Linked DNA regions of Phragmitibacter flavus. The protein of the gene in region 1 binds, or shares a complex with, the protein of each later gene. Links are inferred from orthologs where the notes say so. Each region holds a gene or a part of one and is shown in the gene's direction. Other genes may lie near its edges.

Region 1 (5,040 bases):
GTGACGAAGAGATTGCCGGAGGTGTCGACACACATGCCGTCGCAGCCGGGAACTTCGGGGCTGATGAGGCGGGCGTTGGTCAGGGTGCCGTCGGTGTCGTTGACATCGTAGGCGTGAAGGGAGCCGGCGCCGTTGTCGGCGACGTAGAGGGTTTTGCGGTCGGGAGAGAGGGCGATGCCGTTGGGTTTTTTGAGGTCGCTGACCACCTGGATGACCTCGCCGCCGTTGGGGGGAAGATAATAGACGGCTTCGATGTCGATCTCGCGGTTGTCGCCTTTGCCGTATCGGGGGTCGGTGAAATAGATGCCGCCTTTGAGGTCGATGTCGAGATCGTTGGGGCTGTTGAGTTTTTTGCCGTTCCAGGCGGTGGCGATGGGTTTGGGTTCTTCGCCGAAGACCTGACGAGTGACGATGCGGTTGCCGCCTTCGCAGGCGATGAGGGCTCCGGTGGAGTCGAACATGAGGCCGTTGGCGGCACCGGTGTTTTCGCGGTGGATCTCGAGTTTTTTGGAAACCGGATCGTAGACGTGGATGCGGTTGTTCGGGATGTCGGTGAAATAGATCTGGCCGGTGGGGGAGACGGCGGGGCCTTCGGTGAACTTGAAGCCGCCTTGGATGAGTTCGACCTTGGCGTCGGGAGTCGCGATGGTGGCGGGGAGTTGGGCGGCCAGGGGAAGGGTGGCGGCGAGCGCGGTGAGGGTGAGGAGGAAGGAGGTCGAAGGCATGAAGTTTAAGTTTTAAGGGTTAAGTTTTATGGGGGGTGGGAAGTTTCGGTTTTTGGTTCTCGGAGTTGTATGGGAAATCTCCTGTGGGCTGGGAAAGGGCCTTGAAAAACTACGTGAGTAAACGGGTGGTTTATTCGGGAGATGCTGAAAACTGAAAAGTTGAGACTTAAGACTCTTCACGCTCTCGGATGGGCGTCTTGATAGACTTCTTTCATCCGCTCGGTGGTGACGTGGGTGTAGATTTGAGTGGTGCTGAGGCTGGCGTGGCCGAGGAGGGATTGCACGCTGCGCAGGTCGGCGCCGTTGTTGAGGAGGTGGGTGGCGAAGCTGTGACGGAATTTGTGGGGGGTGACCTTGATGGGCAGGCCGCTGAGCCGCCAGTATTTTTTGACGACTTCACCGAGGGCCTGGATGGTGAGGCGTTTTTTGGTTTTGCCGAGGAAGAGAGGTCCATCGTGGACGCCGGCTTTGGATCGGTAGACCTGGATCGCGCGGAGGGCGGGCGAGCCGAGGGGACAGAGGCGTTCTTTGCGGCCCTTGCCGATGACACGCATGGTTTCGGCGAAGGTGTCGATGTCGTGGACGTTGAGGGAGGCGAGTTCGCTGAGCCGGACGCCGCTGCTGTAGAAAAGTTCAAGGATGGCGTGGTCGCGCTCGGGAGCCCAAAGGGGAGCTTGTTTTTCCTTGGGGACTGACAGGGGGAGGTCGAGCATGGTGACGACCTGGGTGACGGTGAGGACAATGGGGAGTTTTTTTTCGTTTTTGGGAAGCTGGACTTCAAGCAGGGGGTTTTTGGTCCAGCCCTGGCGGCGGGTGAGCCAGGTATGAAAGGAGCGAAGGGCGGCGAAGTGGAGTCGGATGGTGGCGCGGGCGATGCCGGACTTCATTTGCTCGAAGAGGTAGCGGCGGTAGTGGTCAGCTTCGAGGGTGTCCCAAGTGGTGAAGTGGGGGTGTTTGGCGCGGAAGGTGTCGAGGGCGTGACGATAGTTGATGAGGGTGCGCTCGGCGGCGTTTTTTTCGCCGTGCATGAAGTTGAGAAAGGCTTCCGAGAGGGGATCGGGCGGAAGGGGGACGGGTTCAGCGACCTCGGGTTGGGTGGGTGATCGCTTGGAGGTCGGCATGGGAGTCGATACTTTAGGTTTCCAAAATATCATGCAAGTGCGGCGTGGGACACTTTTCTCTTTTCTCTTTTCACTTTTCACTGAGGTTGCGATTCCATGCTGACCAAACGCATCATTCCATGTCTCGACGTTAAGGACGGTCGGGTTGTTAAAGGCACGAAGTTTCTCGAGCTGCGGGATGCGGGAGATCCGGTGGAGTCGGCGATTGCTTACAACAACCAGGGCGCGGATGAATTGGTGTTTTTGGACATCACGGCGTCTTCGGATGAGCGCAACACGATGATCGATGTGGTGGCGCGGACGGCAGAGCGTTGTTTTATGCCGTTGACGGTCGGTGGAGGGATTCGCACGGTGGCGGACATGCGCGAGATGTTGCTGGCGGGGGCGGACAAGGTGGGGATCAACACGGCGGCGGTAAAGACGCCCTGGGTAGTGAACGAGGGCGCGGACATGTTTGGGTGTCAGGCGCTGGTGGTGGCGATCGATGCGAAGCGCAATGAGCGGGGTTCATGGACGGTTTACACCCACGGGGGTCGCAACCCGACGGAGCTGGATGCGGTGGAGTGGGCAGTGGAGATGGCGGAGCGCGGGGCGGGAGAGATTTTGCTGACCAGCATGGACGCGGACGGGACGAAGGCGGGGTATGACCTGGCTTTGAACAAGGCAGTGAGCGAGGCGGTCGGAATTCCGGTGATCGCGAGCGGCGGGGCGGGCAATCTGGATCACATGGTGCAGGTGCTGCAGGAAGGAAAGGCGGACGCGGTGCTGGCGGCGAGCATTTTTCACTTTGGTCAATACACCGTGGGGGATGTGAAGCGGTATTTGGCGGAGCATGGGTTGCCGGTGCGGGAAGTGGCGGGGGTGTGAGGTGGCGGGGGTGTGAGTAGGACCAGTTTCAGGGAAGGGCCGTTGGGCGGTTTTGGTGACAGTGAAGTTTGAGCAGCGGTGAGAGGGCAGCACGAGACGGCGGCGCTCACAGGGCGGGCGGCAGCCCCGGCGACTTATTTGGAGGTCGTTTTGAGGTTGGCGTAGCCGGCGAGGAGCTGGGTGAGCATCTCTAATTTGGGGACGGGAACTCCGGCGGCTTGGGCCTGGCGGAGGGGTTCCTGCCAGATGGCGTTGATCTCAACTTCGCGGCCTTCGAGGTGGTCAATGAGGCTGCTGGTTTTGTAGGCGCTCATGTTGCGGGTGTTGGCGATCATTTCATCGGCGAGCGACTCGGGGAGGGGGTGGCCGAGGGCGTTGGCGGTGGCGATGACTTCCAGCATAAGGTCGTGGACGAGCTGGGTGAGGGTAGGGCTGGCGAGGATTTGCTCGGTGGTGAGGCTGCCAGCGGCGATGGAGAGGCCGTTGAAGGGGATGTTCCAGACGAGTTTGCGCCAGCGGGCAAGGGCGAGGCTGGGTTCGACTTTGCAGGGGATTTGAGCGGCGTTGAAGGCTTCGGCGATGGTTTGGGGGCGGGATTGGAGATCGTCGCTGGAGTCGTATTCGCCGAGGGTGATGAGGCCTTGGGCGCTGTGGTCGATGACGCCGGGGGAGAGTCGGTTGATGCAGACGAAACAGAGTCCGCCGAGGATGCGCTGGGCGCCAAAGTGGGTGGCGAGCAGGGCTTCGTTGCCCAGTCCGTTTTGAAGCGTGAGGATGGCGGTGTTTTCGTGGAGAAGGGGTGGGATGAGGTCGGGGAGAAGGTGGTTGGAGGTGGTTTTGAGGGCGATGATGACGAGGTCGCTGGGGCCGATGTCGGCGGTGGTGGTGTGGGAGTGGACCTGGTCGGCGGGGAGGTGGAAGTCGCCAATGTGGCTGCGAATGTCGAGTCCGTGCCGGGAGACATGGTCGTGGTCGCTGCGCATGAGGAAATGCACATCGTGACCGTGCTGGGCGAGGCGGGCTCCGTAGTAGCAGCCGATGGCGCCGCTGCCGACGATGGCGATGCGTGGGGAGGTGGGGAATGGGTTCATTTGGACAATGGGGCGGGAGGTCGAAAAGTTGCTAGTGTATTGCATGATACGGTCTTCGTGTCATGGTGGGTGTTGATGGCGCGTCGGCAGCAGCAGCAACGGGTTCAATCTCCGCGCAACCGGGAACTTTTTTCCCCGGAGGATGACGATGTTCTGGACGAGATGGTGCCGAATGAGTGGAGGAAGCGTCCGGGCGGATGGAGGCCGCCGCATTTGTTGACGTGGTTTCTGCTGTTGGTGCTGGTGGGATTGGTGATGACGCTGGCGTATTTGAAGGATGAGGCGCCGGTCTGGGACGAGGATTTACGGCATACGGCGGGAGAGGTTCAGGTCGAGTCTCAGGAAAATGCGGTGTTGTCGGCTCCGACGCGGATGAAAACGATGCTGGCTTCGGCGGGTCGGGTGGTGTTGGATCGTCCCGAAGGACCGGCGTGGCGCTGGGATACGCCGACTTTGGCGCGATGGCTGGAGGAGAAGGGGACGGTGTTGGACAATTTCAGGGATTTGCTGGAAGAGAAGGAGGAGGAGTGGCGCCCGCGCAACTTGCTCTGGCAGGTAGAGAATCTGGGGGCGGATCAGCAGGCGTGGAAAACAGTGATGGTGCTGAAGCAGGTGGAGGTGGAGTATTTGACGCGGCGCGGGAATGAGGAGATGGCGTTTCTTGCGGCGGTGGACATGGCGGTGATGGCGTGTCTTTTGGAGCGGCTGGACACGTGGCCATCGTTCATGGAACGGGCGCTGGATCTGCATGAGGCGGCGGCGCAGTCGCTGGCGGTGTTGCTGCAGAATACGCGGCTGCCGGAGCCGGTGTTGATGCAGTTGCAGTTGAATGAGTATGGTCCGTGGGAGGCTTCGAACGAGCATTTGGGCGCGGCGATGAAGGGGTATTATGGCTTTGAGCGCAAGTTGCTGCTGGGTCCGGACAAAGGGGAGCCGCCGTTGCCGCTGGAGTATCAAACGGCGCGGTCGGGGTGGATGCAGTTCAAGCCGAATGCGACGCTGAGGTTGTTTGCAGACAGTTTCCGGGAGCTGGCGGATGCGTCGAAGCCGGCGGCCTTTACGAAGACGAGTCAGTTGTCGCACCGCTTGTATCAGCAGGTGTCGGGAGTGCAGGGGATTGGGAATCCGAATTCGACGGGGGAGAAGTATTTTGCGTCGCGGATTGTGCAATACGCGGGATTGCCAGAGCGGCTCAACCTGGCGCGGGCCAAGCATACGATTTTGATGACGCTGTTT
Region 2 (4,932 bases), on another replicon or contig:
CTGGAGGCGATGCGTTTGTTCCATGACTTGCAGACCCAGTATCCGGCTTCCCTGTCTTATGTGGATGCGGTTTCAGAGGCGATTGAGATTCTTGATGGCTTTACGAAGCAACTGAATGCGATGCTCGCCGAGGAGCCGATTCTTTCCGAGCGTCGGGCAAACGGGCTGAAGTCCCTTGCCGGACCTGATGCGCAGGCCACCAAGTTTGCGGTGGATTCCGAGATTGCGGCATTCAAAGCGCAGGCGGCGGCTGATAAGAAGAACAAGGTGAAATGGCCGAGTTTTTACAAATATGATGCGGCTTCGATGAAGTCGTTGCTGGCTTTAGTGCTCAAGGAACGCACGACTCTGGGCATTCTTGACGTGGTTGCATTGAAGGAAGAGAACGAGACTTTGACCAGTGTTCTTCGCAATCTGGCGGACGAAAAAGTGGTGCTTGCCAAGCAGCAACTGGATGAGTTGAAGAAGAGCAACCCCATCAACAAAACGGCGGTATCGAGCCTCGAAAAAAAGGCGAGGGAAATCGAGACAGAATTGAAGGAACGCAGCAAGCGCGATGCCGAAGCGAAGGTGGTGGCGCAGACCACCCAATCGATGGGTGAAGAAGGTGAACCCGAGGCGGCGGACCAACAAAATGCGCTGGCCAAGGCCCTGCTTGAGGCTCAGAACAAGAAGGACAAGAAAAAAACTGACGAAGAGACTGGCGATGAGGGCAAGACGGACAAAGCGGATGGAGAAAAATCCGGTCCAAAGATGCAGGTGCAAGAGGATGGGGGCAGTTCGCTGACCGATTACATCCCCTACATCGGTGCGGTTTTGATTGTCATCCTTCTCGTTTCGTTTGTCCTTGGGAAGAAAAAGCCCAAAGAGGGTGAGTAATCTCATGCGGTAGGAGCATTGCAAATTCTCCAGATCGTTTTGAATGCGGCATGCCAACTAGGGCGTGCCGCATTTTTTTGCACTTTGTCCCGGCGGCGGTTGACGCAACGCTGGGATGGGGGTTATTGGATGACGCTGCCATGAGTGATTCCCGCACCTCGAAGATTGATCGTAAAACCGCCGAGACCGACATCTCGATCTCAGTGAATGTCGACGGGTCAGGCAAATCAGAGATCGATACCGGAGTGGCATTCTTTGACCACATGCTGATCTTGTTTTCCAAACATGGACTGTTTGATCTTCAAGTGAAGGTGATTGGAGACATCGAAGTGGACTATCACCACACGGTGGAAGACACCGGCATTGTGCTGGGGCAGGCATTTCGTGAGGCGCTGGGTTCGAAGAAGGGCATCACACGTTATGGCTCCTCGTTGCTGCCGATGGATGAGACCCTGGCGCAGGTGGCGATCGATCTGAGCGGGAGACCGTTTGTGGTGTTCATCGCGCCGGAGCGGGTGGACACGATTGGTCAGGCCTTTCATTTCCAACTGGTTGAAGAGTTCGTGCGCGGATTTGCCAACGCCTTGATGGCGAACGTTCATGTGGAGATTCGTTATGGCAAAGATGCTCACCACATGGCGGAGGCAATTTTTAAGGGAATCGCGCGCGCATTGGATCAGGCGACTCGTATTGATCCAAGGGTGACGGGCGTTCCAAGCACCAAGAACGTGCTGTAATTTTTTCTGGAATTAGTGATCATGGCAGACATCAAGATAGGGATCCTCGACTATGGCGCGGGCAACTTGCGCAGTGTGGTCAATGCTTTTGTTGCGATTGGACATGAGGCTGAGTTGGTGCGCAGTCCTGGTCAATTTGCCAATCTTGATTTGCTGGTTTTTCCTGGGCAGGGATCTTTTGGAGATTCGGTGAAGCAGCTTCAGGCGGCCAATCTGTGGGTGCCATTGAAGGTTTGGCTGGAGCAGAAGCGCCCTTATTTTGGGATTTGCCTGGGTTACCAGTTGCTGTTTGAGGGGAGCGAAGAAAGTCCGGGAGTTGAGGGATTGGGGGTTTTTCGGGGTCAGGTGCGCCGGTTTTCGAAGCAGGCGGGGTTTAAGATTCCGCACATGGGATGGAACGGGGTAAAGTTTACCAACCCAGAGAACCCGGCGTGGGCGGGAATGGAGGTGGGAGAGACGTTTTATTTTGTGCACTCGTTTTATCCGCAGCCGGAGGATCGAAATCTGGTGGCGTGTGAGACGGATTACATGTCACCTTTTGCCAGTGGCATCGCAGCGGAAAACTTGTTGGCGGTGCAGTTTCACCCGGAGAAGAGCCAGCAAGCGGGGCTGCGGTTGCTGCGCAATGCAGTGGATTGCCTGGTGCCGTTGGAGTTGCGTTTGCCCGCCATGGCGGTCGAGAGTTGAGCCACGCCGACCGGCCATTCGGCAAGTCGGGTTAGAACCGTCAGTTTCGAGCGAGCTGCAAGAAGCGTTGTTCTTCAGGGAGCATGGTGGACTTTTCGGGGATCTGATTGGCAATACTCCGGGCCTGGGTGTCGATGCCTGCGGCCTTCATGATGCCGCACAGAACGGCACCCTGGCCGAGTGAGAGATCGCTGAGGTTGATGCGTTCGAGATAGCGGGTGGCGCTCTTGGGGTCCATCTGGCGGGCGAGGGCCAGGGCCATGATGAGTTTGCGCTGGGAATCATCGGGGCGAGCATCAATGAGTTTTTGTGCCTGTTTGATGGCGCCTTCCATTTCAATGCCGGAGAGCAGTGAAGCATAGGTGACCCGCTCCAGAAAGAACTGGTTGTCGGGCCAGCGCCGTGCGGTTTCGCCTGAAGCATCCATGAAGCCTTTCGAGTTGCCGTTTTGGTAGGTGAGGCGCAGCAAGCCGTCATAGGCGTCGCGCTCAAGGTGATTGTAGGTGGTGGCGGCGCGAAAGGCCTGTTCAGCGGCAAGCGGGTGGCCACGGACTTCTGCATAGCCTGCAATTTTCATGACCAGATCGGCGCGGCGTTCATTTTGCGCGGCGAGCAGGGCGTCGACCATTTTTTCATTCAGTGCTTCTTCTCGCACGCCCTTGATATAGGCGAGATGCATGAGGTAAAAAGATTTTTGTGCTTGGGTCAAGCGGGTGCGCGGGTCCTTGATGAGGCGTTCGAGGGCGTCGTGTCGGTTGAGCACGGTCAGCGCGTTCAGGTAGTTTTCCAGAAGCGGGATGTAGTCAATGACCTGATCTTCACGTAGGAAGTCGAGTAGTTTCTCGGCGTAGGAGTGTTCCTTTTGAGATTCGATGGTGATCCAACGGGCCAGAGGCACCAGATCTTCGCGTTTGGTGTTGGCGCGTGACTTCATCGCGTCGTCGATGATTTGTGATTTGCGCTCTGGGTAGAGGTTGGCGAGTCGGCGGAGCGCGGCAACGCGGTGCTCTTCTTCGGCCAGGGGATGTTTTTCGAGAAGGGTGATGAGGCGTTCGATGTCGGAGTTCGAGGTCAGTTTGAGGTTGTCGAGGAACTCGATGGCTTTGAGCCCGGTTTCCTCCTGGCTCTCCGCCAGTTTCCAGAGACGCTCAATGGCCATGGTTTTGTCTGATGCATCACCAAATTGAATCTGGCGGACGGACAGCACGAGTTGGGTGCGGAGGTCGTCGGGATGGGCCTCGACATAGGTCTTGAGCACTTCAATGAGCTGCATTTTTTGTCCGGTGTTGGACATGACCTGGTCGGCCACTTCCACAAGTTCCCGGGTGGGGGCATTGTTGGCGAGAAGCTGTTGGATGCTTTCGGCGGCAGACTTGTCTTCACGCAAGTTGGACATGGCGCGGATTTCAAGAATCTGGTCGTCAAGCGTCATTTCGCCGGAGTCACGCAGCTTGTCCCAGAGGAAACGGGCTTCATTGCGTTTCATCATGGTGGCGAATCGGGCGAGGGAACGGATGGCGTTGGGATTCTCAGGCGAAAGCTGAAAGGCTTGGTTGGCGAGGTTGAGGGCGTCGACATACTTTTTCTCAGCCTCCATGGCCTTGGAGCGTTCGACGAGAGATTCGGAGCGATGATTTTGGTAAAGGCCGTGCCAGTTGCCGGCGTTCATGACGACAAAGACGACGAGGCCGATGCTGAAGGCGATGATGAGGGACCCGGCAACGACCCGGGCGGTGTTGCTCTGGCGGTCAAGATCGGCCAGCGTGGGCGGAAACATCCAGTGCCAGAAGGCGACAAAGGGACGCCAAAGCAGAAACGGTTTTTTTTGCTGGAGGTGTGGATCTTGGGTGCTGAGCATTCGCGGAAAATGGGGGCGTAATCGAAGCTTCAGTGTATCGGACTCGGTGGCTTCTTGCAATAGGCTTGGCACCGCGACGATGACCACTCGTCGCGGTGTGTTGGAAGGTAAGACTAGTGCTTATGGTCGTGATCGTGACTGTGGTCGCCGAGGGCGTATTCGGGATGGCCGGAGGTGGGGCACTTGTCGAGATTGAGGTTAAATTTTTCGGTGACGGCCTTGGCTTCGGCATTGGAGCGGATTTGCACGACCGTCGGATTATTGTTGCCGTCGGGGATGGTTTGTTCAGAGACGAGTTTTTCGCCGTCTTTGACAAAAGTCAACTTGACCGGCTTCTTGCGGGTTCCGGTGGTGACGGTCACAACTTGGGTGGTGGGGGCGACGACTTTGTCTTTGTCGTTGAGGAAGCGGATTTCAATTTTCTTGTCCTTGTTGACGAAGAATTCGGCATGAGGATCAACTTCGTGCAGGATTCGTCCACCGGTGGGACCCACTTCGGCCTCATGTTTGTGATCGTGGTCGTGATCGTGGTCATGCTTTTTGTCTGCCGCGTTGCTGAAGCTGAGGCTGGCAACAAGCAGGCCAAGGGTGAGGATGGTGGATTTCATAGGGTGGGTGTGTTTGGTTTGATTTAGTTTGGACAAGGTTGGCACTGAGTTATTCATGATTAATGAGCGGCGGGGGCATTTAGTTCAATGGAGCGCAACGCGGCTTTGCGTCCGATGAGGTTGAAGATGGCTGGGGTGACCGCGAAATCGAGGAGGGTGCTGG

What was found. Proteins that work in one complex are often made in the same cells at the same time.
Region 2: the proteins of hisF (region 1) and hisH are in contact, whole or in part, in a crystal structure (PDB 6RU0), measured with the Thermotoga maritima proteins. The link is inferred for Phragmitibacter flavus from one-to-one orthologs. Residues at the interface, in WP_004080486.1 of Thermotoga maritima: Met1, Leu2, Ala3, Arg5, Ser40, Glu41, Asp45, Glu46, Ala70, Glu71, Ile73, Asp74, Ile75, Pro76, Phe77, Asp98, Lys99, Ser122, Gln123, Glu161, Thr195, Leu196, Asn247, Arg249, Glu251; in WP_004080484.1 of Thermotoga maritima: Asn15, Arg18, Arg22, Arg117, Leu118, Pro119, His120, Met121, Gly122, Trp123, Asn124, Asn134, Gly135, Tyr136, Tyr138, Val140, Tyr158, Glu180, Lys181, Ser182, Ser183, Lys184, Ile185.

Annotation. Positions count from the first base shown.
Region 1 is NZ_VAUV01000016.1:104,054-109,093, forward strand. Bases 867-3,827 are described here. They hold hisF (imidazole glycerol phosphate synthase subunit HisF), read left to right. Parts: upstream 867-1,942; coding sequence 1,943-2,713; downstream 2,714-3,827. Other genes in these bases: FEM03_RS19635 (tyrosine recombinase XerC), read right to left, coding at 902-1,846; FEM03_RS19645 (2-dehydropantoate 2-reductase), read right to left, coding at 2,848-3,804. Outside these bases: FEM03_RS19630 (SMP-30/gluconolactonase/LRE family protein), read right to left, coding at 1-725; FEM03_RS19650 (hypothetical protein), read left to right, coding at 3,844-5,040.
Region 2 is NZ_VAUV01000028.1:8,262-13,193, reverse strand. What follows is about bases 618-3,470. They hold hisH (imidazole glycerol phosphate synthase subunit HisH), read left to right. Parts: upstream 618-1,637; coding sequence 1,638-2,303; downstream 2,304-3,470. Other genes in these bases: FEM03_RS23415 (tetratricopeptide repeat protein), read right to left, coding at 2,344-3,470; hisB (imidazoleglycerol-phosphate dehydratase HisB), read left to right, coding at 1,020-1,616; FEM03_RS23430 (PTPDL family protein), read left to right, coding at 618-879. Outside these bases: more of FEM03_RS23430, read left to right, coding at 1-617; more of FEM03_RS23415, read right to left, coding at 3,471-4,161; FEM03_RS23410 (hypothetical protein), read right to left, coding at 4,275-4,769; FEM03_RS23405 (efflux RND transporter permease subunit), read right to left, coding at 4,829-4,932. UniProt on the Escherichia coli protein: IGPS catalyzes the conversion of PRFAR and glutamine to IGP, AICAR and glutamate. The HisH subunit catalyzes the hydrolysis of glutamine to glutamate and ammonia as part of the synthesis of IGP and AICAR.